2 linked regions of the Streptosporangium sp. NBC_01755 genome follow. The protein of the gene in region 1 interacts with the protein of each later gene in a pairwise test. Links are inferred from orthologs where the notes say so. Each region holds a gene or a part of one and is shown in the gene's direction. Other genes may lie near its edges.

What was found.
Region 2: the proteins of rpe (region 1) and eno interact in binary tests that used the Escherichia coli proteins (3 or more experiments, as listed by UniProt). The link is inferred for Streptosporangium sp. NBC_01755 from one-to-one orthologs.

Annotation. Positions count from the first base shown.
Region 1 is NZ_CP109131.1:6,221,722-6,235,999, forward strand. What follows is about bases 1,779-4,513. They hold rpe (ribulose-phosphate 3-epimerase), read left to right. Parts: upstream 1,779-2,685; coding sequence 2,686-3,342; downstream 3,343-4,513. Other genes in these bases: OG884_RS29585 (outer membrane protein assembly factor BamB family protein), read right to left, coding at 1,779-2,336; OG884_RS29595 (ABC transporter ATP-binding protein), read right to left, coding at 3,511-4,513. Outside these bases: OG884_RS29580 (outer membrane protein assembly factor BamB family protein), read right to left, coding at 1-729; more of OG884_RS29585, read right to left, coding at 726-1,778; more of OG884_RS29595, read right to left, coding at 4,514-4,557; OG884_RS29600 (ABC transporter ATP-binding protein), read right to left, coding at 4,554-5,555; OG884_RS29605 (ABC transporter permease), read right to left, coding at 5,570-6,550; OG884_RS29610 (ABC transporter substrate-binding protein), read right to left, coding at 6,677-8,461; OG884_RS29615 (ABC transporter permease), read right to left, coding at 8,478-9,503; OG884_RS29620 (riboflavin synthase), read left to right, coding at 10,462-11,079; OG884_RS29625 (bifunctional 3,4-dihydroxy-2-butanone-4-phosphate synthase/GTP cyclohydrolase II), read left to right, coding at 11,186-12,400; ribH (6,7-dimethyl-8-ribityllumazine synthase), read left to right, coding at 12,474-12,944; OG884_RS29635 (PH domain-containing protein), read left to right, coding at 13,078-13,536; OG884_RS29640 (potassium channel family protein), read right to left, coding at 13,720-14,278. UniProt on the Escherichia coli protein: Catalyzes the reversible epimerization of D-ribulose 5-phosphate to D-xylulose 5-phosphate.
Region 2 is NZ_CP109131.1:2,498,394-2,512,773, reverse strand. The notes cover bases 6,275-9,111. They hold eno (phosphopyruvate hydratase), read left to right. Parts: upstream 6,275-6,972; coding sequence 6,973-8,250; downstream 8,251-9,111. Other genes in these bases: OG884_RS11425 (DUF501 domain-containing protein), read left to right, coding at 8,865-9,111; OG884_RS11430 (FtsB family cell division protein), read left to right, coding at 8,415-8,825; OG884_RS11440 (MazG family protein), read left to right, coding at 6,275-6,635. In the rest of the region: cysC (adenylyl-sulfate kinase), read right to left, coding at 1-451; OG884_RS11455 (class I SAM-dependent methyltransferase), read right to left, coding at 553-1,281; mfd (transcription-repair coupling factor), read left to right, coding at 1,435-4,992; OG884_RS11445 (SurA N-terminal domain-containing protein), read left to right, coding at 5,019-5,666; more of OG884_RS11440, read left to right, coding at 5,676-6,274; more of OG884_RS11425, read left to right, coding at 9,112-9,383; OG884_RS11420 (Ppx/GppA phosphatase family protein), read left to right, coding at 9,380-10,339; OG884_RS11415 (hypothetical protein), read left to right, coding at 10,571-11,623; OG884_RS11410 (uracil-DNA glycosylase), read left to right, coding at 11,928-12,728; OG884_RS11405 (NAD(P)/FAD-dependent oxidoreductase), read left to right, coding at 12,900-14,216. UniProt on the Escherichia coli protein: Catalyzes the reversible conversion of 2-phosphoglycerate (2-PG) into phosphoenolpyruvate (PEP). It is essential for the degradation of carbohydrates via glycolysis.

The DNA of each region.
Region 1 (14,278 bases):
GACTCCGGCGAGCCAGTCGTAGCGCGGACCGTTCCGCTGGACCCTTGTCCACTCGGCCGAGCCGTCGGCGGGGTCGATCCCCTCGACGGTCGAGGCGCCGTCCTGGTCGCGGGTCACCACGATCCGTCCGCCGATGTGCACGGCCGCGCATCCGTCCCAGCATCCCACGCGCTCGGCGATCACCTGCCCCGTCACGGCGTCGTGGATCAGCAGGTTCTCAGGGCGGGAGACGACCACGACTCCGCCCCGGACGTACAGCTTGAAGAAGCTGGTGAGTCCTGTGCTCCACCGCTCGGTGCCGTCGTCCGGGTCAAGGGCGATGACCCGGATGCTCTTCTCACAGAGGGCGACGATCGCCGTGGTCCGCGCGCCCGAGCTCGCCGTGTGGATCCGGCCGCAGGACGGGGGGAGCCGGAAGGCCCAACGGGTCCGCCCGGTCTCGGGAGCCAGCCCGAGCAGGGTCCGCGCGGCCGCGTCCCAGGCGAGCCCGACGGGCGGGGTCTCCTCCGCCTCGGTCCAGGTGGACAACGGGCTGCCGAGGTCGAGCCGTTCCCTGCTCCAGAGTGGCGTGCCGGTGGCGCGGGAGAGCCCGGTCAGGGCGACGACGTCTCCGGACGGCGACGGGCGGAGGGTCTTGACGATCAGCGTGGCTCCCGCCGACGCCCACCCCTGTACGGATGCTCCGGCCGGGGCGTACCGCCACCGCTCGGGGGGCGTCTGCGCTGTCATGGGCTCCCTTTCCGGGACGGGTACAGCTCACGCAGCTGCTCGCCGGTGATCCGGCCGGCCTGCCGGAGCAGGGTGCGGTCGCCGAAGGCCTCCACCGTGACGATGACGCGGCCATGCCTGATGGTGACCGCGTCCCGCTCGTCGTCGAAGTAGGAGGCGTGCTCCGCCACGTCCGGGGCGGCTTTCTCGCCCGAGAGGGTCTCCATGGCCTCGGTGGCCTCCTTGACCGACGTGTACACCCGGACGACGGAGACGGTGACGAGCGTTCCCTTCCGTTCGGGAGTCAGTTCGCAGGCCAGTGGGGTGGTCAGGCCCAGCTCGGGGGGCGCGGCGATCGGGGTGGTCACGTACCCGCCGGTGCCGGGACGCGAGGTGAGTTCGGCGGGAGGGAGCAGCGCGCAGGCGTCGGGCCAGTCGGCCGCGGGCACCCCTCCACGGACGCCCCAGCCGGGTGGGGCGGCGAGGGCGGCCTCGATGTCCTTCTCGGTCAGCGGTGCCGAGAGTGTGACGAGCGTGTGCCCGTCGGCCGGGTCGAGGACGATCAGTGCGTTCTCGGACTCCACGTGGATCTTTCCCGCGGCGGTGCCGACCTCCCCCAACAGGTCGGGGCGGGACCACGTGATCTGTCCCGACGACCGGCTGATCGATCTGACTCCCGATCCATTGCCACTCCAGTCCCCATCCGAGATGATCACTGCTCCGGCAGCGATCACCCAGGAGGGAGAGCGGTAGACGAGATCGTCGGCGAGGATAAGACCGCCCTTGTCGATGATCGTGACGGAATTGGGGTGGCTCAGGATGGAGACCCCCTCCTCCAGGCTCAGCTCGGGGAGGCCGGACGGTGGGAACCGCCTTTCCCAGCGGACGCGCCCCGTGGCGGGATCGATGCCGATGAGTGAGGTGCGGTGATCCTCGCAGCGAGTCATGGCGACCGCCAGGTTCCTGTCCGCCAGCGAGTACACCTGGATGGGATCGTCCTCATCGGCCTGTGGATCGGCGGATGGCAGGGCGGCGCTCACGCAGTCGCCGGGCAGGTCCGTCTCCCACAGGATCGTTCCGTCCAGCGGGTCCAGCGCGCGAATCGTGCGGAGCGCGGGAACATCGATGATGATCTTTCCTGGCGCCGCGCCCATGAGATAGAAGAACGGCCGTGCCCGGCCGCCGCCGGGGTAGCCGGACAGGATGCTCCAGGTCGGCAGGCCGGTCAGGGCGTCGATCACGGTGATGCGCCGCTGGGTGTCAGGGTGGTTCGGGTTGCCCGACTCGATCTCGGTTTCGGCTGCGACGTAGCGGCCGGTGGAGACGGCGGCCTTTCGCTCCTCGTCTTCAAGATCCTCTGGTAACTCCGCCCTGCTCTCGGATTCGGTCGTCAACAGGTTGGTTTGATCCAGCAACCCGCTGGTCTGGGTGCTCTTCCAGAGCGTCCGATCGCTGCTGGAAATCTTTGCGGTGACGGTCCCGTCCTTCCCGGAAATATGGATCCCCGTGATCGGAGCAGGTGTGGCGAGGGAGGAACGGAGCACCGGGGTTGCGGCGGGTACGACGAGGAGGGCGACGGCGGCGATCGCCGGGGAGAGAACCGAGTGCAGAGGGCGGCGAAAGGACATCGCTATCCGATTTCAAGGAAGGTGGAAGGTCGGTTTGGAGCGTAGGTCCCCGGCCCTCGCGCACCGTCTCACTCAATAACTCTGATGATTCCGGAAGGAAATTACTCCGGCAATCCCCTGTTCGCTAGAAAAGTTATGAATTCGCGTCCTCTGATATTCCTGGCCGCATGCGAGTTCGGTGCGGGAGGCGCGGTGATGCGAGTGGCGAAAAGGGATAGCGGACAGCCATATATCCGATATTTCGTGCGTCATGCGGCGCGCATCGAGCCGTGGATGACACGGGGCGCGGGCCGCCCGGTGGACGGCGGGTGGCAGGGGGCAGGGCGCCGCCTCGTAGAATCGGCCAATTATGGCCGTACAGATCTCGCCCAGCATCCTGTCCGCTGACTTCGCCCGCCTCGCCGAGGCGGCCGAGGCGGTCCCCAACGCCGACTGGCTGCACGTGGATGTCATGGACAACCACTTCGTCCCCAACCTGACCCTAGGGCTGCCGGTCGTCGAGTCCCTGCTCAAGGTGACCTCGACGCCGATCGACTGCCACCTCATGATCGAGGACCCGGACCGCTGGGCCCCGTCCTACGCCGAGGCCGGTGCCGGGAGCGTGACCATCCACGTGGAGGCGGCCGCCGCTCCGGTGCGCACGCTGCGCCAGATCCGCGCGGCCGGTGCCCGCGCCGGCCTGGCGCTCAACCCGGCCACCCCCGTCGAGCCGTACGAGGACCTGCTCGGCGAGCTCGACATGCTGCTGCTGATGACCGTCGACCCCGGCTTCGGCGGGCAGAAGTTCCTCGACATGGTGCTGCCCAAGATCCGCCGGGCCCGCGGTCTGGTCGACCGCCACGGCGGGCAGGTCTGGCTGCAGGTGGACGGAGGCGTCTCCGACACGACGATCGAGCGCTGCGCCGAGGCGGGCGCCGACGTCTTCGTGGCGGGCAGCGCCGTCTACGGCGCCGAGGACCCGGCCCGCGCGGTCGACGGCCTGCGCGCCCTGGCCGCCGGCCGCTGAGCCGCGCTTCTCGCCGGCCGTCCTCGGTCACAGGTCCCCGCCGGGGGCGTGTCACGTGGGCCGGGTCCGTTCAACGGCGGAGGGCGGACCTCGTTACGAGGTCCGCCCTCCGCCGTTCGTCACCTGGAGCCGGGGATCACCGGTCGGGAGAACCGGAGACGGCCGGTGTCAGCTCTGCAGCGCCGGATCCAGCACCACGTCCTGGCCGTGTACGGTCGGTTCCTCGGGGAAGTGGCAGGCGGTCAGGTGACCTTCCCTGTTGCCCTCCAGCCTGACCAGCGGAGGCTCCTCGGTCGCGCACCTGTCCTGGGCCTTCCAGCAGCGGGTGCGGAAGCGGCAGCCGGACGGCGGGTTGATGGGGGAGGGCACGTCCCCAGCCAGGCGGATGCGCTCGCGCGGCTCGTCGTCCTCCAGCACCTCGGGCACCGCCGACAGCAGCGCGTGGGTGTAGGGATGGCGAGGACGCTCGTACAGGGAGGCGCGGTCGGCGACCTCGACGATCTTGCCGAGGTACATCACCGCGACCCGCTGGGAGAAGTGCCGCACGATCGCCAGGTCGTGCGCGATGAACAGGAACGCGATCCCCATGTCCCGCTGGAGCTGCTGGAGCAGGTTGACCACCTGCGCCTGGATGGAGACGTCGAGGGCCGAGACCGGCTCGTCCGCGATGATCAGCTTGGGGTTGAGGGAGAGCGCGCGGGCCACCCCGATACGCTGCCGCTGGCCACCGGAGAACTCGTGCGGGAAGCGGTTGTAGTGCTCGGGGTTGAGCCCGACGATCTCCAGGAGCTCCTGGACCCGCTTGGTCCTGCCGCCCGGCGGATCGATGCCGTTGATCTCCATCGGGCCGCCGATGATGGTGCCCACGGTGTGCCGGGGGTTGAGCGACGAGTACGGGTCCTGGAAGATCATTTGGATCTCGGCCCGGATCGGCTTCAGCTCCCTGCGACCGGCGCGGCCGATCTCACGGCCGGCGTAGCGGATGCCGCCCTCGGTGGGTTCGAGCAGCCGGGCCGCCAGCCGTCCGGCGGTGGACTTGCCGCAGCCGGACTCGCCGACCAGGCCGAGCGTCTCGCCGGCGTGCACGGTCAGGTCGATGCCGTCCACCGCGTGGACCCGGCCCACCTGCCGTTTGACGACGAGCCCGCCCATCACCGGGAAGTGCTTCTTCAGGCCGGACAGCTCCAGCAGCGGCTCGTGGGGTGTCTCGCTCACTTGTGGATCTCCCGCTTCTGGGCGAGGGTCAGGTAGCACGCGTCGCCGTGGCCGCGGTGCGGGGACAGTTCCGGCCGTTCCGAGCGACACAGCTCAGGGCCTGCCACCTCCATGAAGTCGCACCGCGGGTGGAAGGGGCAGCCGGGCGGGACGTTGATCAGGCTCGGCGGGGTGCCGCGGACCGGCCGGAGCCGCACGTCCACCGGTGCGCTCAGCCGGGGCATGGAGGCCAGCAGGCCCCAGGTGTAGGGGTGGCGGGGTTCGCGGAGGACCTCTTTGACGGTCCCGCGCTCCACCGCGCGCCCGGCGTACATCACCAGCACCTCGTGCGCGGTGTTGGCGACCACGCCGAGATCGTGGGTGATCAGGATGATCGAGGTGCCCATCTGGTCCTGGAGGTCCTTGAGCAGGTCCAGGATCTGGGCCTGCACCGTCACGTCCAGCGCGGTGGTGGGCTCGTCGGCGATCAGCAGGTCGGGGTCGCAGACCAGCGCCATCGCGATCATCGCGCGCTGCCGCATGCCGCCGGAGAACTGGTGGGGGTAGTCGTCCACCCTGGTCTTCGGCTGCGGGATGCCGACCCGGGTCAGCATCTCGATCGCGCGGGCCCTGGCCTCGGCGCGGCTCGCGCCGGTGTGCTTGCGGTAGACCTCGGAGATCTGCTTGCCGATGGTGTGGTACGGCGAGAGCGAGGTCAGCGGGTCCTGAAAGATCATCGCGACCTTGTTGCCGCGCAGCCGCTCCATGGTGGACCGGGAGGCGCCGATCAGCTCCTCGTCGTCCAGCCGGATCTCCCCGCTGATCGTGGTGGTCTCCGGGTTGTGCAGGCCGAGCACGGTCAGGTTGGTCACCGACTTGCCCGACCCGGACTCGCCGACGATGCCCAGCGTGGTGCCCTTCTCCACGTCGAAGGAGAGCCCGTCCACCGCGTGGACGACGCCGTCCTCGGTGTGGAAGTCGACGGTCAGGTCACGGACCGAGAGGAAGGGAGTTGCCACTTTCTTCAGAACTCCTAGCTCAGCCGGACACGAGGGTCGATGAAGGCGTACAGGATGTCGACGACGATGTTGAAGAAGACGATCGCCCCGGCCGCCACGAGCACCGTGCCCATCAGCAGGGGTAGGTCGGAGTCCCAGACGGCCTTGATGGAGAGCCGTCCGAGTCCCTGCAGCCCGAAGGTGGTCTCGGTGATGATCGCGCCGCCGATCAGCGTGCCGAGGTCCACGCCGAAGATCGTGATGATGGGCGTCAGGGTGCCGCGCAGGGCGAATCTCAGCACGACGGTCCGTCCGGACATGCCCTTGGCCCGCGCGGTGCGGACGTAGTCCTCACTGAGCTGTTCCACCATCGTCGAGCGCGTCATACGGGTGTAGTTGGCGGTGAAGATGATCGCCAGCACCACCCAGGGCAGCGCCAGCCCGCTCGCCCAGGCGATGGGATTCTCGGTGAACGGCAGGTACTGGGGCCGTTGGAGGATCTGGTTCTTGTAGACGAAGAAGTAGAGCGCGAGCGTGCCGATGAAGTAGATCTGCACGGAGGCGCCGATGAGGGACGACACGCTGGCGATCTTGTCCAGCGGCTTGCCCTGGCGCAGGGCCGCGATGATGCCGGTCGCCATGCCGAAGAGCAGGAAGACGACCGCCGCGCCGATGGTGAGGGAGACGGTGACCGGCAGCCGGTCCAGGATCGTCTCGAACACCGGCTCGCGGTTGACGAACGAGTAGCCGAGGCAGGGAGCCGGGCAGTGGCCCAGGTTCTCATAGTCGCGGCCGACGAAGATGCCGGCCAGCCAGGCCACGAACTGGGCGAACAGGGGCTGGTCCAGTCCCAGGTTGTGCCGCGCCTGCTCCAGGAGATCGGGCGGGCAGACCTTGCCGCAGGCTAGCCTCGCCGGGTCGGCGGGCACGGCGAAGAAGAGGAAGAACGTGACCGCGGCGATGATCAGAAGCGTGACCGCGGCGCCGAGCGTGCGGCGAGTGATGAATGGAAGCATTGCCTGTTTCCCGAGGTGGCTGGGACCGCTGCCGGGGCCTGACGGCCCCTTGGCCGTGGCCTCGCGGGGGAGGTGTCTCCTCCCGCGAGGCCACGGCCGCCGGTGTCTCCTAAGGCTTCGTGGGCGTTACGGCTTCACGAAGATCCTGTTCGGCTGGACGACCCACGACTGCGGGTCGATCTCCGCGCCGCCGATCTTGGAGCCGTGCAGGGTGTTGGCGATCCGGTTCTCGGCGACGACCAGCGGGGTGATCGTCTCCTGGATCTTCTTGTCCAGCGCCATCCACGCGGCGTTCTGCGCGTCGATGTCGGTCATGGCGGTGATCTCGTCCATCTCCTTGGTGATGGCCTCGTCCTTCAGGTGCGAGTAGTTCGGCGCACCGTCGGCGATCGGGCCGAAGATGACGGGCATGACCGTCGAGCCGGACGGCCAGTCGGCGCCCCAGCCGCCCCAGTACAGGTCGAACTCGTTCTTCACCAGGCCGATGGAGTCGTAGTAGGTCTTGCGGTCCAGCGGCTTGGCGACGACCTTGATGCCGGCCTTCTCCAGGGCGCTCTTGATCACGACGGTGACCTGCTCCTGGACCGGCGTCTGGTTGTAGGCGTAGACGATGGTCGGCGTCGGGTTGCTCGACTCGGCCAGCAGTTGCTTGGCCTTCTCGATGTCGCCCTCGGGCTTGGTCGTCTTGCCGAACAGGTCGTAGGGCTGGTAGCCGACCGTGGTGTTCTCGTTGAGGATCGTGGTCGGCAGCGCGGCCGCCTGCGGGCCGCCCATGGTCTGCTGGATCTGCTTGGAGGGCCACGCGTGGTTGATGGCCTGGCGGATCTTGGGGTCCTTCATCCGGTCAAGGTTGAAGTAGTAGTAGTTCCCGTACGGCGAGGGGCTCTTCATCAGGCGGGGCGCCAGCGCGGGGTCGCCGAGCACCTGCTGCAGCCGCTCCGGGGGAACGGTCGCGTAGAAGGTGAAGGCGGTCTGGTCCGGACCCGCGTCCGCGATCAGGCGGTCGGTGATCTGCAGGTTCTCCTGGCCGAACTCCAGCCGCCACTTGTCCGGGTAGGCGCCGCGGATCGGGTCGGTGGCCGGGTCCCAGTTCGGGTTGCGCTCAAGGTCGATGGACTTGTCGACCACGTGGTTCTTGATGATGTACGGGCCGCTGGAGACGGGGGCCTTGTCGTACTTCTCCTTGGTGTCCTTGGCCTTGGGCACGATGCCGTAGCCGCCCATGGCGAAGGCGTAGTTGGCGTCGGCGTGCGGCGTCTTGAACTTGTAGACGATCGTCTTGTCGTCCGGCGTCTCGATGCTGTCCAGGCGCTTGCCGTCGTAGGGGCCCTGGTAGGCCTTCTTGTGGTCGACCTCGGTCAGCCACTGCTGGATGTAGGTCGGGCCCTGGGTGACGAAGGAGGCGAACGTCCGCTCCATGCTCCACTTCACGTCCTCGGACGTGATGGGCGTGCCGTCCTCCCACTTCACGCCGTCCTTGAGGGTGAAGGTCCAGGTCTTGCCGCCGTCGGAGGGGGTGCCCGTGTCGGTGGCCAGGTCGCCGACCAGCTTGTACTCGCTCTTGGCGGTGCGCTTGTAGCCGGTGAGGGTACGCGCGATCAGGAGGGAGAAGTTCGTCTCGGTGTTGACGTAGAGCTGGGCGGGGTCGAGGTGGGAGAAGTCGTCTCGGTCGATCATCGTGACGGTGCCGCCCTTGACGACGCCCTCCGGCTCGATGGCGGGCCCCTTGGAGTCCTCCGCGGTGCCGACCGTGATGGTCGGCGCCTTGAAGGGCTCCACTGCGGGGGCGGACGCACCGGCGGAGCCGCTGGGGGCGGCAGGGGCGCCCTGGTTGCCCTCGGCGCACGCGCTGGTGAGTGCGAGCGCGCCTATGGCGAGTACGGCCATCGCTGACCGCGTACGGACTTTCATCTCTCTCCTATCGGATCTAACGCTTGAGTTTGGGGTCGAAGGCGTCGCGGACCGAGTCACCGAGAAGGTTGAACGCGATCACGAAGAGCAGCAGAGCCGCGCCGGGGAAGATCAGGTAGGTGATGTCGTTCTGGTAGACCTGGGTGCCCCGCAGGAACATCCGGCCCCAGTCGGGGATGGGCTCGATCATGCCGACGCCCAGGAAGGACAGGGCCGCCTCGGCGGTCACCATCGCGGGCAGCAGCAGTGTCGACTGGATCAGGATCGGCGTCCACAGGTTGGGCAGCAGCTCCTTGAAGATGATCCGGGAGGGTGAGGCTCCGGTCACCTTGGCGGCCTCGACGAACTCCCGCTCGCGCATGGAGAGCACCTGGCCGCGCAGCAGCCGGGCGATGCCGGCCCAGCCGAAGGCCGTCAGCAGGGTGATGAGCGTCACCGCCCGCAGCCAGACCGGGGTCTCCTCGGAGGGGTCGACGAAGAGGTTCTCCACCACCGGCATGAACGCGATGATGAACAGGGTCGAGGGGAACGACAGGACGATGTCGATCAGGCGGCCGATGAAGTAGTCGGTTCTGCCCCCGGCGTACCCGGCGACGATGCCCATGACGATGCCGATCGCCGAGATGAGGACCGTCGCGACCATCGCGATCAGCAGCGAGGTCCTGATCCCGTAGACGAGCTGCATGAACACGTCCCGGCCCAGGCCAGGCTCGATGCCGAACCAGAAGTCCGAGCTGATCCCGCCGTTGGGCAGCACCGGGTAGCCGAAGTCGTTCAGCAGTCCCGGGGTGTCCTGGCCGTAGAGGGTGTAGGGGTCCTTCCCGTAGAGCCAGGAGATGACCGGCGCGAGGATCGCGACGAGGAAGAAGAAGATCACCACGCCGGCCGAGGCGATGCCGGTGGGGTCGCGGCGGAAGCGCAGCCACATCAACTGGCCGGGGGAGCGGCCCACCGTCTCCGGTGTCTTCACCGCGGGGGGTTCCCCGGCGGTGGTCGCTGCTGGTGCAGGGATGGTCATCGTGCGGGCGCTCCCAACGAGCATGGCTGAGCCTGATCCTTGGAACCATCGCAAAACAGTCAAGGTCAAATCAATGGCCTGGTCCTTACTCATTTTATTGTTGTGTAATTTCCACCGGTTTGTAGCTTCAATTCCGTTGACGCGGCGGGGGGGTGGAGTGAAAGAATCGGGGCACTTAAAAGCCGCTTTTCACGGATCTGTGACACTTTGATGACCTGGTCGTGACACCCCGGTCTGGATCCTGTTCCGCTTGTGTCACAGACTCGGGACATGCGCGTCCGGACCCCCTCTCGTAGCGTAATTAACCATTTACCGGGGAGGCGGCGTATGGATCACGGGTTGTTCGGACCGGATTCGGTGACTCGGCGACCTGGAAGGTGATCGCCGGGCGCGCCGCGTGGCTGGACCAAGTGCTCGCTCGGTCCATATGCTGGAGTGGTGTGTGGTGCGGTTTGCCGGACATGGCACACTGGTGTACGGGAAGCGGGCCGCCTGTGGCGCGCCTCCCGAAGCAAGACAGAGCAGCGTGCTCCGGGGTCGGTGAAATTCCGAGCCGGCGGTTACAGTCCGCGACCCGGTCGAAGCCATCGACCGGTTGACCTGGTGAAACTCCAGGACCGACGGTTAGAGTCCGGATGGGAGGAAGCGCGCGAGCGGAGAGTGCCCTCTGGCACCCTCCGCTGATCGGGTGTACGCACCCATCGAATTCCCCGGGGCCCGCCGTGGCAGACAGCTACTGGCGAGTAGGAGACCTCGGGTGACTGATCGGACGCGGACGCGCCCAGTGGCCGGGTGCGCCCCCCATGGGCACGGCACCGCCGGCCCCCACCATTCCCTGACCGGGCACGTCGGCTTATCCCGCTCTCCGAGCGCATGCCCCGTCAGCCCTCGCGCGGCTTTCCGCCCGCCGGCGACGTTCCGCCTCCGGTCCCGCGACACCTCGGCCGCCCGCCTTCGCGCGGTCCCCTGCAAGGAGCTGTGAATGTTCACCGGAATCGTCGAAGAACTGGGAGAGATCGCCGGGATCGAGCAGCTGAGGGACGCGGCCCGGCTGTCGATCCGCGGCAGGACGGTCACCTCGGACGCCGGGCACGGCGACTCGATCGCCGTCAACGGCGTCTGCCTGACCGTGGTGGACGTGGACGGTGAGGTGTTCACCGCCGACGTGATGAAGGAGACCCTCGACCGCAGCTCCCTCGGCACGCTGAGGCCCGGCTCCCCGGTCAACCTGGAGCGCGCGGTCCGCGCCGACCAGCGACTGGGCGGCCACATCGTGCAGGGTCACGTGGACGGGACGGGCGTCCTGCTGTCGCGGGAGCCCGGCGAGCACTGGGAGGTCGTCCGGATCTCCCTCCCGCCCGACCTCGACCGCTACGTGGTCGAGAAGGGGTCGATCACGGTCGACGGCATCAGCCTGACCGTCGTGAGCGTCGGCTCCGGCGGCTTCACCGTCAGCCTCATCCCCACCACCCTGAGCCTGACCACCCTCGGCGCCAAGCAACCTGGAGACCCGGTGAACCTGGAGGTCGACGTGATCGCCAAGCACGTCGAGAAGCTCGTCGGCGCGTACGCCCCGGCAGATCGGGAGGAGCGGCGGTGAACCTGGCGAAAGCGGGATTCGAGGCCCTCGTGCCCGTCCCGGTCGGATTCGTCAACTGGCTCAAGGAGCACAGGCCGCAGGCCGTGCTCGTCCCCGAGGAGGCCGTGTGATCAAGCTGGACCCGATCGAACGCGCGATCGCCGACACCCGCGAGGGCAAGGCGGTCGTGGTCGTCGACGACGAGAACCGCGAGAACGAGGGTGACATCATCTTCGCCGCGTCCAAGGCCACGCCGGAACTGCTGGCCTTCACCATCCGGCACAGCAGCGGCGTGGTCTGCGTGCCGATGCGCGGTGAGGACCTCGACCGGCTCGGCCTGCCGCTGATGGTGCACGACAACAGGGAGCGCCTGCGCACCGCGTACACGATCAGCGTGGACGCCAGGGACGGGGTGAGCACCGGAATCTCCGCCGCCGACCGGGCCCGCACGATCCGCCTCCTGGCCGACTCCGCGACCGACCCGTCCGAGCTGGTACGGCCCGGTCACGTCTTCCCGCTCCGCTACCGGGAGGGCGGTGTCCTGGTCAGGCGCGGCCACACCGAGGCTGCCGTGGACCTGGCCAGGCTCGCCGGGCTGAGCGAGTCGGGGGTGCTCGCCGAGGTCGTCAACGACGACGGGACCATGATGCGCCTGCCCGAGCTGCGCGTCTTCTGTGACGAGCACGACCTGGCGCTCGTCTCGATCGAGCAGCTGGTGGAGTTCCGGCGCAGGACCGAGCGGATGGTGACCAGGGTCGCCGAGACGCGGCTGCCGAACAGGTTCGGCGTGTGGCGCGCCTACGGCTTCGCGAGCTCGGTGGACGGCGGCGAGCACCTGGCCCTGGTCTTCGGTGACATCGAGGACGGCGAGAACGTCATGGTCCGGGCGCATTCCGAGTGCCTGACCGGTGACGTGCTCGGGTCGCTGCGGTGCGACTGCGGGGTGCAGTTGGAACACGCGATGTCCCGGATCGCCGCCGAGGGCCGAGGCGTGATCGTCTACCTGCGCGGGCACGAGGGGCGTGGCATCGGGCTGCTGGCCAAGCTGCGGGCGTACAGCCTCCAGGACGCCGGTAGTGACACGGTCGACGCCAATCTGGAGCTCGGGCTGCCGGTGGACGCGCGGGAGTTCTCCAACGCCGGGCAGATCCTCGCGGACCTGGGGGTGAAGTCGATCCGGCTGCTGACCAACAACCCGGCCAAGCTGCGCGGCATGGACGGCTACGGCATCAAGGTGATCGGCCGCGAGCCCATGCCCGTGGTGATGAACCCGTACAACGAGAAGTACCTGTCGGCCAAGCGCGACCGCCTTGGTCACGACATTCCGCAGGAGAGCGAATGAGTGAGCGTGGCGAGAGAGCCGGTGGATACGGGGTGTTCGCGAATGCGAACCGCGAGCGGAGCGAGCTGATCAGATGAGCGGCATGGGACGACCGGTGGCGTCGGCAGTGGACGCGCGAGGGCTGACCGTCGGCATCGTGGCCGCCAGGTGGCATGAGAAGATCACCGATCAGCTCGTGGCGCGAGCCGTGCGGGCAGGCGAGGACAGCGGCGCGGCGGTGACCGTGGTCCGGGTGGCGGGATCGCTGGAGATCCCGGTCGTGGTGCAGGCCCTGGCCGGGCGCTGTGACGCGGTCGTCGCCCTCGGAGCCGTGATCCGCGGTGAGACCGCCCACTTCGACTACGTCTGCGACTCCGTCACCTCGGGCCTGACCCGGATCTCCCTCGACGAGCGGGTCCCGATCGGCAACGGTGTGCTGACCTGCGAATCCATCGACCAGGCCGTCGACCGGTCGGGTCTGCCCGGCAGTCACGAGGACAAGGGCTATGAGGCCACCGTCGCCGCGCTGGAGACGGCGCTGCTGCTGCGGGAACTCCGCTCCTAGAGCATCGCCGGACTCACCCCCGCCGCGCCGCGTGATCGGTGCGGCGGGGGTGTGCGATAGGTTTCCATCGGCACCGTGACCAGCTGTCGCAGCCGTTTTGACCGGTGGTTTCCCGAAGGATCGTGATCTGAAAGTGAGCCCGGAGAGCGTCTCCCCGCCCCCGTTGCCCGTCGTCTGGCGCCCCAAGAACGGGCGGATCGTGGCATACGGCTTCGCGGGCGTGATCGCGCTCGGCGCGCTCCTGATGGCGATCTTCCTGCCGCCGCCGTTCACGCTGGCCGACAGGATCGGGATGCTCGTGCTGGGCGCCTTGGTCGTCGGGGCACTCCACCTGCTGGGGCGGTGCCGCGTGGAGGCCGACGAGCGAGGGATCACCGTCGTCAACCCGCTGCGGGTACGCCGCTACGAGTGGGCCGAGGTGCTCGGGGTCACCCTGACCGACCACGAGCCCTGGGCGAAGATCGACTTCGCCGACGGAATCACGGTCGGTGCCATGGGCCTGCAGGGGTCGGAGAAGAAGCGCACGGCGCGCCAGGTCCGCGAGCTCGCCGCCCTCATCAGGGAGCGCGGGGAGGCTGACGAGGCCCGCTGAACCGCCGGCGGTCCTGTCGCCTGGACGCCGTCGTCACCGCCTGGACGCCGTCGTCACCGCCTGGACATCGCCGTCACCGCCTTGGACGCCGCCGGATCCGGCGAGACCCGCCGGGCCACCGTGCCCGGGTCCTTCTGGCCGAGGTTCTTCGTGCCCGGGTCCTTCCGCCGAGGCGCTCCGTGCTCAGGTCTCCTCGGCGAACCGCTCGGTCTTGTCGGTGTCGCCCGCGACGAGCAGGATGTCGCCGCTCTGGACCACCGTCTCCGAGGTGGCGTAGGTGAACCCGCCGCCGGGCTTCTTGATACCGACCACGGTGACCCCGTACTCGCCGCGAATGCCCAGCTGTCCCAGGCTCTTGCCGTCCGCCCACTCGGGCGCCATGGTCTTGATCAGGGCGTAGCCCTCGTCGACCTCCAGATAGTCGAGCATCCGCCCGATGACCAGGTGCGCGACCCGCTCGCCCATGTCGTGTTCCGGCTGTACCACGCGGTGCGCGCCGACCCGCTGCAGGATCCGGCTGTGCTGCAGGCTGATCGACTTGGCCCAGATGTCCGGCACCCCCAGGTCGGTCAGGACCGAGGTGGTCAGGATGCTCGCCTCGATGTCGGTGCCGATGCCGACCACGGCCCGGCCGAACTCCCCGATGCCGAGCTGCCGGAGGGTGTCCGGGTCAGTGGAGTCCGCGCACACCACGTGGGTGAGCCTGCCGGAGAAGTGCTGAACGTTCTTGGGGTCGTTGTCC
Region 2 (14,380 bases), 3.7 Mb from region 1 along the record:
CCTGCGCGGTCGCCACGATCTCGCCGAGGTCGCCCAGCGGCCCGCGCATGGTGACGGCCAGAACCGCCTCCCGCTCGCCCACCTCCTCGCGGACCCGCGCCGGGGGGCGGCGGAGCCGGGCGAACGGCCCGTGCTCGGGGGAGTCCAGGGCCTCGACTCCTCCGGCGGTGAAGCCGTCCTCGCGCCCGGTGACGGTCAGCACGGCCAGTGCCGCACCCTCGGGGTCGCGCAGGGTGATCCGGTCGCCGGGGGCGGCGGGGTGGTCGCCGGGCAGCGTGAGGGTGACCGGCGCGGGCCATGGCGTGCCGTCGACGAGCGTGCCGGACTCGTCCACGGAGTGCGCGTCAGCCGAGCTCATGAAGCCCGTCAGCGGGCTGAAGGCGCCGGAGAGCAGCAGTTCGAGGTCGGCCAGCTCACGGGCGTCGGGGGTCCACTCGAAAGGCGCCGTCATCTGCTCCCGCTCCACAATCCCGATCGTCGGACTTTCCGGTCCCGGCTGCTCAGGATGGGCGCTCCGGCCGGTGAACCCCGACCCCACCGCCCCGGCGAATCTCAGATCAGCCGGGCGAAATGGCTCTGGGGCTTGCGGATCACCATGGTTATCTCGTCGTGAGACGCGGGCCGGCGTCCTCTGGAGAGGACCTCCACCACCGAGCAGGCGGCGCGGGCAAGCTTACCGAGAGGTCCGTTGAGCGCGGGCCCGCTGTTGGCGGAGATGTCCTCCGTCACCATCAGCCCGCGCACCAGGCAGAAGGAGTGCATCCCCTCGCGCGAGGCGATCTGCTCGTAGACGGCGGGCAGCGGGCCCACCGTCCCCGAGGGGGCGAACCTGCGCCACAGCATCCGCCGCAGTCTCGACGGCGCCAGCCGGTCGCAGGCCCCGTACGCCGAGGCTCGGTCACGCATCCTGACCAGCAGCAGCCCGCCGGGGCGCAGACCGGTGAGCAGCCGGTCGAGCACCAGTTCCGAGTGCTCGATCCGCTCAAGCAGGAACGGCACGTAGACGACGTCGAACGCCCGCGGCGGCACCGGTACGGAGCGCAGGTCGCCCAGCGCCCACGAGTCCAGATCCTTGCGGGCGGACGTGCTCTTGCGCAACGCGGGCAGGTCCTCGTCGATCCCGATGACCCTGGCCTCCGTCTGCGCCAGATCGAGCGGCTCCGGCCATCCGCACCCGGCGATCAGGACATCGAGCCGCCGACCGAGCTGGCTGGTCCACTGCTCCCTGACCCGCTGACTCAACAGGTCGTCTCGATCGACGACCGACCTCACCTCTGACATATAACCGAGAGTAGTCAACCCAGCACGATTCATCGCGCATTTACCACTCCTTGCGAGGTCGTGCGCCAGGGCAAGTAGCCTTGACCTGGTACCCCCCGTGTCTGCACGGCTCGGGGCTGTCGTGTTGCCGTCGTGGGGCTGTGGGCGAATCTGATGAGTCTTTCCGGACTTCTGGACCTTGTCGCCGGGGAGCCTGAGCTGGCTTCCCTTCTTCGGGATGTGCGCGAGGGCGACTCGTCCGACGTGTCGCTGGTCGCGCCGCCGGCGCTCCGTCCCTTCGCGGTGGCCGCGCTGGCCAGGGAGGGGGCCAAGGGGGCGGCCAGGACCGTCCTCGCGGTGACCGCGACCGGTCGCGAGGCCGAGGATCTCGCCTCGGCCCTCACCAGCCTCCTGAACGAGAGCACCGTCGCGGTCTTCCCCGCGTGGGAGACGCTTCCGCACGAGCGCCTGTCGCCGCGCAGCGACACCGTGGGCCAGCGCCTGGCGGTGCTGCGCAGGCTGGCCCACCCGGTCGAGGGCGATCTCTCGGCCGGCCCGCTGCACGTGGTCGTCGCGCCGATCAGGGCGCTGCTCCAGCCGATCGTGCGCGGCCTGGGCGACCTGCAACCGGTGCGGCTGCGCGCCGGGGACGACGCCGACCTCGACAGCGTCGTGCACAGCCTGGTGGAGAACGGCTACCACCGGGTCGACATGGTGGAGAAGCGCGGGGAGGTCGCGGTCAGGGGCGGGCTGCTCGACGTCTTCCCGCCGACCCAGGAGCACCCGCTCCGGCTGGAGTTCTGGGGCGACACCGTCGAGGAGATCCGCTGGTTCAAGGTCGCCGACCAGCGCTCGCTGGAGGTGGCCGAGGACGGGCTGTTCGCCGCCCCCTGCCGGGAGCTGCTGCTGACCGCCGAGGTCAGGGAGAGGGCGAGGCGGCTGGCCGAGGCGCACCCCTCGCTGGCCGAGGTCCTGGCGCAGCTGGCCGAGGGCGTGCCGATGGAGGGCATGGAGGCGTTCGCGCCGGTGCTCGCCGGAGAGATGGACCTGCTCGTCGACCACCTGGGGGAACAGGCGGCGATCTTCGTGTGCGACCCGGAGCGCATCCGCGGGCGCGCGGACGAGCTGGTGCGGACCAGTCAGGAGTTCCTGGAGGCGTCCTGGATCAACGCGGCGTCAGGCGGCGAGGCGCCGATCGACCTGGGCGAGGCGGCGTTCCGCACCCTGGAGGAGATCCGCGACCACGCGCGGCAGCTCGGCCAGCCATGGTGGTCGCTCGCGCCGTTCGGCGTGGAGAGCGAGACCGGCGGCGCTCGGGGCGGGGGGCCGGACGGCGGGCTGGTGCTCGGGGCGCGCGAGGCCGAGGCATACCGGGGCGACACCCAGCGGGCGCTGTCGGACATCAAGGGCTGGCTCGACTCCGAGCGGGTGGTCGTCCTGCTGAGCGAGGGCCACGGCCCCGCCGAGCGCATGGTCGAGCTGCTCAAGGGCGTCGACCTGCCCGCGCGCCTGGAGCCGGACCTTGAGCGGATCCCCGACCCCAAGGTCGTCCACGTCACCACCGGCCTGGTCGAGCACGGGTTCGTCACCCCGTCGCTGGCCGTGCTGACCCACCTCGACCTGGTCGGCCAGAAGGCGTCGACCAAGGACATGCGGCGGTTGCCGTCCCGGCGCCGCAACATGGTCGACCCGCTCCAGCTCAAGGTCGGCGACAACGTCGTGCACGAGCAGCACGGCGTGGGCCGCTACGTCGAGATGGTGCAGCGCACCGTGCAGGGCGCCACCCGCGAATACCTGGTGATCGAGTACGCCAGGGGCGACCGGCTCTACGTGCCGACCGACCAGCTCGACGAGGTCACCCGCTACGTCGGGGGCGAGTCGCCCACGCTCAACCGGATGGGCGGCGCAGACTGGGCCAAGGCCAAGACCAAGGCCAAGAAGGCGGTCAAGGAGATCGCCGGAGAGCTGATCCGCCTGTACTCCGCCCGGATGGCCTCACCGGGACACGCGTTCGCGCCCGACAGCCCGTGGCAGCGCGAGATGGAGGACGCCTTCCCCTACGCCGAGACCGGCGACCAGCTTGAGGCCATCGACGAGGTCAAGCGCGACATGGAGCGCCCGATCCCGATGGACCGGCTGATCTGCGGCGACGTGGGCTACGGCAAGACCGAGATCGCGGTGCGGGCGGCGTTCAAGGCGGTGCAGGACGGCAAGCAGGTGGCCGTCCTGGTGCCGACCACGCTGCTGGTGCAGCAGCACATGTCGACCTTCGCCGAGCGGTTCTCCGGATTCCCGCTCAATGTCAGGCCGATGTCGCGGTTCCAGAGCGACGGCGAGGTCAGCGCCACCTTGGAGGGGCTGCGCGAGGGATCGGTCGACGTGGTGATCGGCACGCACCGGCTGTTCTCGTCCGAGGTCGGGTTCAAGCAGCTCGGCCTGATCATCATCGACGAGGAGCAGCGGTTCGGTGTCGAGCACAAGGAGGCCATGAAGCACATGCGCACCCAGGTCGACGTGCTGGCCATGTCCGCGACCCCGATCCCCCGCACGCTGGAGATGGGACTCACCGGCATCAGGGAGATGTCCACGATCCTCACCCCGCCCGAGGAGCGGCACCCGATCCTCACCTTCGTCGGCCCGTACGACGAGAAGCAGATCGGTGCCGCGGTCCGGCGCGAGCTGATGCGTGACGGCCAGATCTTCTTCGTCCACAACCGGGTGGCCAGCATCAACAAGGTCGCGGCCATGCTGCGCGAGCTCGTGCCCGAGGCCAGGGTCGCCGTCGCGCACGGCCAGATGCAGGAGCACCAGCTGGAGAAGATCATGGTGGGCTTCTGGGAGCGCGACTTCGACGTGCTGGTCTGCACCACGATCGTCGAGTCGGGCCTGGACGTGCCCAACGCCAACACCCTGATCGTCGACCGGGCCGACAACTACGGCCTCTCCCAGCTCCACCAGTTGCGCGGCCGGGTCGGCCGGGGCCGCGAGCGCGGCTACGCCTACTTCCTGTACCCGCCGGAGAAGCCGCTCACCGAGACCGCCCACGAGCGTCTGGCCACCATCTCCCAGCACACGGAGATGGGCGCGGGCATGTACGTGGCGATGAAGGACCTGGAGATCCGCGGCGCGGGCAACATCCTGGGGGCGGAGCAGTCGGGCTTCATCGCGGGTGTCGGCTTCGACCTGTACGTGCGGATGATGGCCGAGGCGGTGCAGGAGCAGAAGGCCAAGCTGGCCGGCACCTACCAGGAGGACGAGCGGCCCGACGTCAAGGTCGAGTTGCCGATCAACGCCCACATCCCGCATGACTACGTCACCTCCGAGCGACTGCGCCTGGAGGCGTACAGGCGGATCGCCGCGATCGGTTCCGACTCCGACATCGGCGCGGTGCGCGACGAGCTCGTCGACCGGTACGGACGACCGCCCCAGCAGGTGGAGAATCTACTGGAGGTCGCCCGCTTCCGGATCCGAGCTCGCCGTGCCGGGCTCACCGACGTCACCCTGCAGGGCCAGAACATCAAGTTCGCGCCGGTGGAGCTGAAGGACTCCCAGCAGGTCAGGCTCCAGAGGCTGTACCCGAAGGCGCTGCTGAAGCAGGCGGCGGGTACGTTGCTGGTGCCCGTGCCCAAGACCAGGCCCCTCGGCGGTCAGCCGTTGCGCGATCTGGATCTGCTCAAGTGGTGCGGCGATCTCGTCGAGGCGATGTTCCTCGAAACCGCGCGGGTAGAGTAAGCACGTTTGTCGTGAAGGGAACGCATGTGAAGTCGACCCGAGTGCGCGTCATCCTGGCGGTCGCCGCCGCCGGTGTCGCGCTGACCGCCTGCTCTCCGAACCAGGTCGGCGCCGCCGCCGTCGTGGGTGGGGAGCGCATCAGCTCCAGCGAGCTGGACAGGAATGTCCGTGAGTACGAGGCGGCGCTGTCCAAGGCGGGTGTCTCCGCCTCGGAGCTGCAGTTCCAGGACAGCGTCCCGCAGCTCGTGCTCTTCCAGCTGGCCAATGCCAAGCAGTACGCGAAGGTCGCCGAGAGCAAGGGCATCACGGCCACCGCCGGCGAGATCGACCAGGTGATCGCGGGTCAGGGTGGTCAGGAGAAGTTCGAGCAGCAGATGCTCCAGCAGGCGGTGGCCCCCTCGCACGCACGCGAGTTCATCAGGTCGCAGGTGCTGATCAGCAAGCTCGTCGCCAAGTACGGCGGCGGCACGGACGAGGCGGCCATCCAGCGCGGCCAGCAGCAGGCGGTCAAGGACCTGCAGGCCATGCCGATCACCTGGAACCCGCGCTACGGCCAGCTCAACCAGCAGCGGAGCCAGGAGCAGCCGAGCGTCTTCGTCGACGCCGGTCGCTTCGGTGCCCCGGCGGCACCCGCCGCCCCTGCCGCCGAGCAGCCCGAGACCCCGCAGCAGTAGCCTCCGGGCATGTCGCTGATCATTGTCACCACCTCGCCCCGGGTCGCCCCGGGGCTGCTCGGCCATCGCGCCTGGCAGGTTCTCGCGGAGGGTCCGGTCCGCACCGGGGCCGCGGACCATCCGCACCTGCCCTACCTGGCGGAGGCCGGGATCGACGTCGAGGTGGTCGCCTGCGACCCGGCCGCGCTGGTCCGCGAGGCGGTGGCGGCGACGGTCGTGTGGCTGGAGGCCGACGAGGCGCTGATGCGCTCCATCGGCCACGCCGCCGTGGCGCTCGAGGACCCGCCGGTGATCGAGGTCTTGCCGGGCTCGTACGACCTGCCGGGCGCGCGGCTGCTCGACCTGGTCTCGGTGATGGACCGGCTACGGGTCGAATGCCCGTGGGACGCCCGGCAGACCCACGAGTCCCTGGCCCCGTACCTCATCGAGGAGGCCTACGAGGTGCTGGAGACCATCGAGGAGGGCGACCACGCGGCGCTGCGCGAGGAGTTGGGCGACCTGCTCCTCCAGGTGGCCTTCCACGCGCGGGTCGCCCGGGAGCGGCCGGACGGGTTCGACGTCGACGACGTGGCCGACGGGATCGTCGCCAAGCTCGTCCGCCGTCACCCGCACGTCTTCGCCGACACCCGGGTGGAGGGTGCGGGCGAGGTCAGCGCCAACTGGGAGACCATCAAGGCGGCCGAGCGCGCGGCCAAGAGCGGCGGTGATCCCGGCTCGGTGGTCGACGGCGTTCCGATGGGCCAGCCCGCGCTCTCCCTCGTCGCGCAGCTCCTGCGCCGCGCCGAGCGCGCCGGAGCTTCCGCGGACCTTCCCGAGGGGGTGCCCGCCGACGGCCTGGGAGCGAAGCTCTTCGAGCTCGTACGGCAGGGGCAGGCGGCCGGTCTCGACCCCGAGGCCGAGTTGCGCGCCGTCGCCCGCGCCTACCGCGACCAGGTGCGTGCCAATGGCGACGCTAACGCGTCGCGGTGAGGCCGCTCTTATCCGGCTCCTTCCCTTGTCGAGGGAGGCCGCTCTTATCCGGCTCCTTCCCTCTCCTCAGTCCAGTCGCCGGCGCGGCCTCACGGGTAGTCCCCCTAAGGGAGAAGCGCGGGGCGCGTCCTCAGGGGGCTCCTTGGGATGGTCTTCTCAGTCCAGTCTCCGGTGGGAGCTGAGCGCCGGGCGGGTCCTGATGTCGGCGGCGGAGCGCCTTCGGGTCCTCATATGGAAATTGCGCGAACATTGTTCGGCGGTATCCCGGTCACCGTACCTGCACATAGATCTCGATAGGCTTCCGAGGCAAACTGTCCTGCGACTTTAGGAGCGCTTCGTGGCTTCCATCGAGGGCGTTACCGCCCGAGAGATCCTTGACTCCCGGGGTAACCCGACGGTCGAGGTCGACATCCTCCTGGACGACGGCAGCCAGGGGCGCGCCGCGGTTCCCAGCGGCGCGTCCACCGGCCAGTTCGAGGCTGTCGAGCTCCGTGACGGCGATGAGCGCTACGGCGGCAAGGGCGTGGAGAAGGCGGTTCTCGGTGTGACCGACGAGATCGCCGACGAGATCCTCGGGTTCGACGCCGCCGAGCAGCGCAGCATCGACCAGGTCATGATCGACCTGGACGCCACGCCCAACAAGGCACGCCTGGGCGCCAACGCGATCCTGGGCGTCTCGCTCGCCGTGGCCAAGGCGGCCGCGGACAGCGCCGAGCTGCCGCTCTTCCGTTACCTGGGCGGGCCGAACGCGCACGTGCTGCCGGTGCCGATGATGAACATCCTGAACGGCGGCGCGCACGCCGACACCAACGTCGACATCCAGGAATTCATGATCGCCCCGATCGGGGCGGAGACGTTCCGGGAGGCCGTGCGGATGGGCACCGAGGTCTACCACGCCCTCAAGGCGGTGCTGAAGGAGAAGGGCTACGCCACCGGTCTCGGCGACGAGGGCGGCTTCGCCCCGAACCTGCCCTCCAACCGCGACGCGCTCGACCTGATCCTGGTCGCCATCGAGAGGGCCGGGTACGTGCCCGGCGAGGACATCGGTCTGGCCCTCGACGTGGCCGCCTCCGAGTTCCACTCGGACGGCGTCTACACCATCGACGGCAAGGGCCTGTCCGCCACCGAGCTGATCGCCTTCTACGAGGACCTGGTCGCGAACTACCCGCTGGTCTCCATCGAGGACCCGCTGGACGAGAGCGACTGGGAGGGCTGGAACGCCATCACCCGCGCCCTCGGCGACAAGGTCCAGCTGGTCGGTGACGACCTGTTCGTGACCAACCCCGAGCGCCTGGCCCGCGGCATCGCCGAGGGAACCGCCAACGCGCTGCTGGTCAAGGTCAACCAGATCGGCACCCTGACCGAGACCCTCGACGCGGTGGACCTGGCCCACCGAAGCGGTTACCGCTGCATGATGAGCCACCGCTCCGGCGAGACCGAGGACACCACGATCGCCGACCTCGCCGTGGCCACCAACTGCGGCCAGATCAAGACCGGCGCCCCGGCCCGCTCCGACCGGGTGGCCAAGTACAACCAGTTGCTCCGCATCGAGGAGCTTCTGGACGACGCGGCCCGTTACGCGGGTCGGGCGGCCTTCCCCCGCTTCCAGCGGTAGTTTCTTCTGGCGGCTCGTACCCGTGCCGAGCGCGGGCGCACATCGGGAACGCCGGCTGCGGTCCGGCGTTCCCGATGTGCGGAGATCGGCATCCGCCGGTGTCGGAGCCGCCGTACGGGGCACGGTGGACGGCGCCGCGAGAACGTGTGGACGAGGAGGGGCGCATGGCGACACGGCCGCAGTTGACGGGACGGGCCGCGGTCCTCGCGATCGTGGTGTGCGCGATCGCCATGAGCCTCGCCTACCCCATCAGGGAGTACGTCGCCCAGCGCCGCCAGATCGCCCAGCTGGAGCAGGAGAAGGCCAGGGAGATCGCCGCGATCAAAGCCCTGGACGACCGCCACAAGCAGCTCCTGGACCCCGGTTTCATCAAGCGGCAGGGCAGGGAGCGGCTTTTCTACTGCGACCCCGGGCAGAAGTGCTACGTCGTCATGGGCGAGCAGCCCTCGCCGGGTAGGGGCACGACCGGTGGGCGGAAGGCCGTCGCCAGGCCGCCGTGGTACGAGACGCTGTGGGACTCGGTCAAGGTCGCCGACAGCGGTGGGGGACAGAAGGCGGCCAGGGCCGCCGGGTGACGCGGATACCCTGGTTGTCATCTTTTGGGGGTGTCACGAATGGTTGATGACCGCGACGTGGCGGCGGTGGAGCGACAGCTCGGCCGGGCGCCGCGAGGACTGCGGGGGGTGGCGCACCGCTGCCCGTGCGGGCTGCCCGATGTCGTCGAGACCGCCCCGAGACTGCCGGACGGATCGCCCTTCCCGACCCTGTTCTACCTCACGTGTCCCAGGGCCGCCTCGGCCATCGGCACGCTGGAGACCTCGGGGATGATGCGGGAGATGCAGGCCAGACTCACCGATGATCCGGAGCTGGCCGAGGCGTACCGGGCCGCTCACGAGGACTACGTGGCGCGCCGTGACAAGGCGGCCGCCGCGGGCGGCCTGGAACCGTTGCCCCGCGACATGCAGAGCACCGGGGGCATGCCCACCCGGGTCAAATGCCTGCACGCCCTGGTCGGGCACGAGCTCGCGGTGCCGGGGAGCAATCCCTTCGGCCGTGAGGCCCTCGACGCGCTCGGCGAGTGGTGGGCCGCCGGGCCATGTGTGGAAGTCGAAGACATAGAGGAGAGCAAGTGATCCGCGTCGCCGCGATCGACTGCGGTACCAACTCCGTCCGCCTGCTCATCGCCGAGGTCGGCAGGGACAGGCTGATCGACGTCGAGCGCCGAATGGAGATCGTCCGGCTGGGGCAGGGGGTCGACGAGACCGGCAGGCTGGCGACGGACGCCCTGGAGCGCACGTTCACCGCCATGCGCGGCTATGCCGAGCTCATCGATCGGCACGCGGCCACCTCGGTCCGCGTGGTCGCCACCAGCGCGACGAGGGACGCCGCCAACCGGCAGGACTTCGTGGACGGTGTACGCGAGATCTTCGGCGTCGAGCCGGAGGTGATCACGGGCGTCGAGGAGGCGGAGCTGTCGTTCGTCGGGGCCACCCGCGAGCTGGTGCGGTTCTCGCCCGAGACGGGACTGCCCGCGCCCGACGGCACCCGCCCCCCGTACCTCGTGGTCGACATCGGTGGCGGCTCGACCGAGTTCGTGCTCGGTTCGACGCATGTGGAGGCCGCGTTCTCCGTCGACATCGGGTGTGTCCGGTTGACCGAGCGTCACCTGCGCGGCGCGGGTGACCCGCCGTCGGCGAAGGCGATCGAGGCGGTGACCGCCGACATCGACGACGCGCTCGACCGGGTCGCGGCCGAGGTGCCGGTGGAACGGGCACTGACGCTGGTCGGGCTCGCCGGCTCCGTTACCACGGTCGCCGGAATAGCCCTTGGGCTGCCTGAATATGATTCGCAGAAAATTCACCACTCGCGAATTTCGGCAGGTCAGGTGCATGACATCGCCGACAGCCTGCTTGGAATGACAGTCGGGCGACGGGCGGCGATTCCGGTCATGCACCCCGGCAGGGTCGACGTGATCGGGGCGGGCGCGCTCATCCTCGACCGGATAGTGACCCGGTTCGGTTTTGGCGAGGTGGTCGCCAGCGAGCGCGACATCCTCGACGGCATCGCGTGGTCTGCTGCCAAATCATAACAAGACCTAGACAATTCACCCGTTTAGGGAGTATTGAGAAAAGCTTCCCGTTTATGGTTAGGTAAAGAAGCTTTAGTGAGACTTTGCCGTGGGCCCGGCACAGCTGTTGCCGGGACGGCAACCGTCTCCGGAGCGAATCTTGCTTCCCAACGAACGGAGCATCCCCTCATGAAGTCCGGACTAGCAAGGAAGCTAGCCGCAGCAGGAGCCGGCGCGGCCATGCTGGCAACCATGGCAGTAGGCATGCTGGCCACGCCCGCAGCGGCGGCCAGTGGGTCGGGCCAGGCGGTCTCGGCCGCCGCCAAGCCGAAGCCCGCGGTGTGGGCGGGCACTCCCAAGGCGTCTCCCTCGAAGTACGAGGGTGAGTGCCCGGTCAAGGTGACCTTCTCCTCGAAGATCAAGGTGAAGGCCGTCAAGGCCAAGACCACCGTCGCCTACCGGTGGTTGCGCGGAGACGGATCCAAGGGCAAGGTCAAGACCTTCACCTTCCGCGGCAAGGGCGTCAAGAGCTTCACCGTCAAGGAGAAGGCGACCTTCAAGGGCGACGTCAAGGGCTGGCAGGCCATCCAGCTCCTGGCTCCGCGTGCCGCCACCTCCGCGAAGGGCTACTTCTCGGTCTCCTGTGGCGCGGGCGAGGATGACCACGAGGTCGTCAGGCCCGGCGTCGGTGCGCAGGTGTGGGTCGACGAGGGCAACTGCAAGGCTGCCCTGATCGGCCGGATCACCACCTCCGACAGCCGCTGGGTGCGTTACCAGTGGGTCGTCAACGGCCGCGTCGTCGACCGTGACGCCGTTCGCGTCGACGGCTCGCGCAAGGTCTACCACGTGATCAGGCCCCGTGACGACTTCAGGGGCTGGGCCTCGCTGGAGATCCTCAGCCCGGTCGAGACCTCGTCCAACCGCGCCTACTTCAAGATCTGGTGCAAGGACACGTCGCCGAAGATCTCGACCTACGTCAGCGCCCCGACCGACTACGTCGGCACCTGCCCGGTGACCCGTACGTTCACCGGCACGATCAGCGCTTCGCACGTCCGTGGCTCTGTGAAGTACCGCTGGATCCGCGACGGTGTCGCGGGCGACTGGCAGAGCGTCTACTTCAGCGGTCACGGCCCGCAGAGCCAGAGTGTGACCGACACCTGGACCGCCTCGACGTCCGGCTACGCCAAGCGTGCGATCGAGATCTACGACGGCCCGACGAGTGGCATCGCGGTGGGCAAGGTCTCCTGCACGCCCGCCCCGACTCCTACTCCCACCCCCACCTCCACCTCCACTCCCAGCGCCTGATGACCTGACAGGTCGCGACAGCGCGCCCGGCGGCTGCCGCCGGGCGCGTCCGGAGTGAGACAGGCGGCGCCCGCATCCAGCGGGCGCCGCCTGTCGCTTTCCCGCCCTGCTCCGCCGCCCCGCCCCGCCCTTTTCCCGCTCCCCGCCCCACTCCGCCGCCCTGTCCTGTCCTGCCCCGCCCCACTCCGCCGCCCTGCCCTGCACCGCCGCCCTGTATCGCCCCGCCCGCCCGGGACAGGGCGGGCGGGAGGCGGGCCGCACGGTGTGGGCACCGCGGCTCCCGGTGTCGGGCACCATCGAACGCATGACCTATGTTCCTCCTGGATCCGGCTGGCCCGATGATCCCGCCCGACCCGACACCCCCGTCGCCCACGACCCCGCCGAGGTGCGCAGGCTCGCGGAGGGGAGCGGCACCCTCGCGGAGCTCACGGCCGCGGAGTCGGTCTGCAGGGCCTGCCCGCGCCTGGTGGAGTGGCGCGAGGAGGTGGCGAGGGTCAAGAGGCGGGCATTCGCCGAGGAGACCTACTGGGGCCGGCCCATCGCCGGATGGGGCGACGAGCGGCCCGAGGTCCTCATTGTCGGGCTGGCCCCGGCGGCGCACGGCGGCAACAGGACCGGGAGGATCTTCACCGGCGACCGCAGTGGTGACTGGCTGTTCGCCTCGCTGTACCGGACTGGTCTGGCCGTACAGGAGACCAGCCTCCACGCGGGCGACGGGCAGAGGCTCGTCGGCACGCGAATGGTGGCGGCGGTCCGGTGCGCTCCGCCCGCGAACAGGCCCACGCCCGCCGAGCGGGCCGCCTGTTTCCCCTGGCTGGCCCGGGAGGTCGCCCTGCTCTCGGCGGACGTACGGGTGGTCGTCGCGCTGGGAGGATTCGCCTGGCAGGCGATCTGGCCCGCGCTGAAGGACGCCGGATACGCCTTGCCCCGGCCGAGGCCGTCCTTCGGGCACGGCGCCGAAGTGGAGATCACCTCCCCCGGGGGAAGGCCCGCACGTCTTCTCGGTTGCTACCACCCCAGCCAGCAGAACACCTTCACCGGCCGCGTGACCGCGCCGATGCTCGACGAGCTCTTCGCCAGGGTGAACGCGCTCCGCAACTTGTGAACTCAATCACAAACAGAAGATCAATGAAAATTTTCGCGAGAAGGGGGCAGGTTTCTAGTCGTTATCGGAAATTCCGTATAGATTGCCGGGATCGCGGCTGGCGCGACCGGGAGTACGCACGTATTCTTGTGAAAGGTTTCACAAGCCTCGAAACTTAAGGATGGCGTCGAAGTGGACCGCAACTCCAAGCACATCGTGGTCGTCGGTGGAGGCTATGTCGGCCTTTATACCGTGCTGCGCCTGCAGCACACGCTCCGTAAGGAACTGCGCGACGGAAGCGTGCGAATCACTGTCCTCACCCCCGAGTCCCACATGACCTACCAGCCCTTCCTGCCCGAGGCGGCCGCGGGAAACCTCTCGCCCCGGCACGTGGTCGTCCCGCTCAGGCGTGTGCTCTCGAAGGCGATGATCCTCAACGGCAAGGTGACCAAGGTCAACCACGCTGCCAAGAGCGTCACCTTCGCGCCCAACGTCGGCACGTCGCACGAGATCGGCTACGACATCGTGGTCATGGCCGCCGGCTCGGTCTCCCGTACGCTCCCCATTCCCGGCCTGGCCGACGCCGCGATCGGTTTCAAGACCGTCGGTGAGGCGATCGCGCTGCGCAACCGGGTGCTTGAGCTCCTCGACCGGGCCGAGAGCGACGACGACGAGGCCCTGCGCAGGCGGGCCCTGACGTTCGTCGTGGTCGGCGGTGGCTTCGCGGGTGTCGAGGCGCTCGCCGAGCTGGAGGACATGGCGGTCGACGCCACCCGCTACTACCGCACCATCTCCCGCGAGGACATGCGCTGGGTCCTCGTGGAGGCCACCGACCGCATCCTCCCCGAGGTCGGCCCCGAGATGGGCAGGTGGACCGCCGAGCAGTTGCGTGAGCGCGGCATCGAGGTCAAGATGAACACCCGCCTCGACTCCTGCGAGGGCGGCCTGGTCAAGCTCTCCGACGGCGACGAGTTCGAGTCCGCCACCATCGTGTGGACCGCCGGGGTGAAGCCCAGCCCGGTCGTCAACGCCGGAGACCTGCCCCTCGACGAGCGTGGCCGGATCAAGACGAGCAGCCGGCTGACCGTGGTCGGCGTCGAGGACGCCTACTCGGCCGGAGACGTGGCGGGTGTGCCCGACGTGACCAACCCGGGCCAGTACTGCGCGCCCAACGCCCAGCACGCCGTACGGCAGGCCAAGGTCCTCGCGGACAACATCACCCGCAGGCTCCACGGGCAGGAGCAGCTCGACTACCGGCACAGGTATGTCGGCTCCGTAGCCGGGCTGGGGCTGTACAAGGGGGTGGCCAATGTCTATGGGATCAAGCTTCGCGGGTTTGCCGCATGGTTCATGCACCGTACCTACCATTTGTCGCGGGTGCCCACTTTCAATCGCAAGGTCCGCGTTACGGCCGACTGGACTCTGGCGCTCTTCTTCAAGCGTGAAACCGTCTCCCTCGGAGAGATCGAGGAGCCACGCACGGAGTTCCGCGCCGCGGCGAGGACCTGAACCCTTCCGGGGGTGGACACTCGCGTCCGCCCCCGGATTGCTCGTTCCCGGCGGTGTGCTATTCCTTGACCGGGTTCCCGAATCCAGCGCGGGTCCGTAGATTTGGAGCGGTGAGTCATGCGACGGTTGGCTTGAGCAGTTACGCATGAGTGGTCTGTTACGTA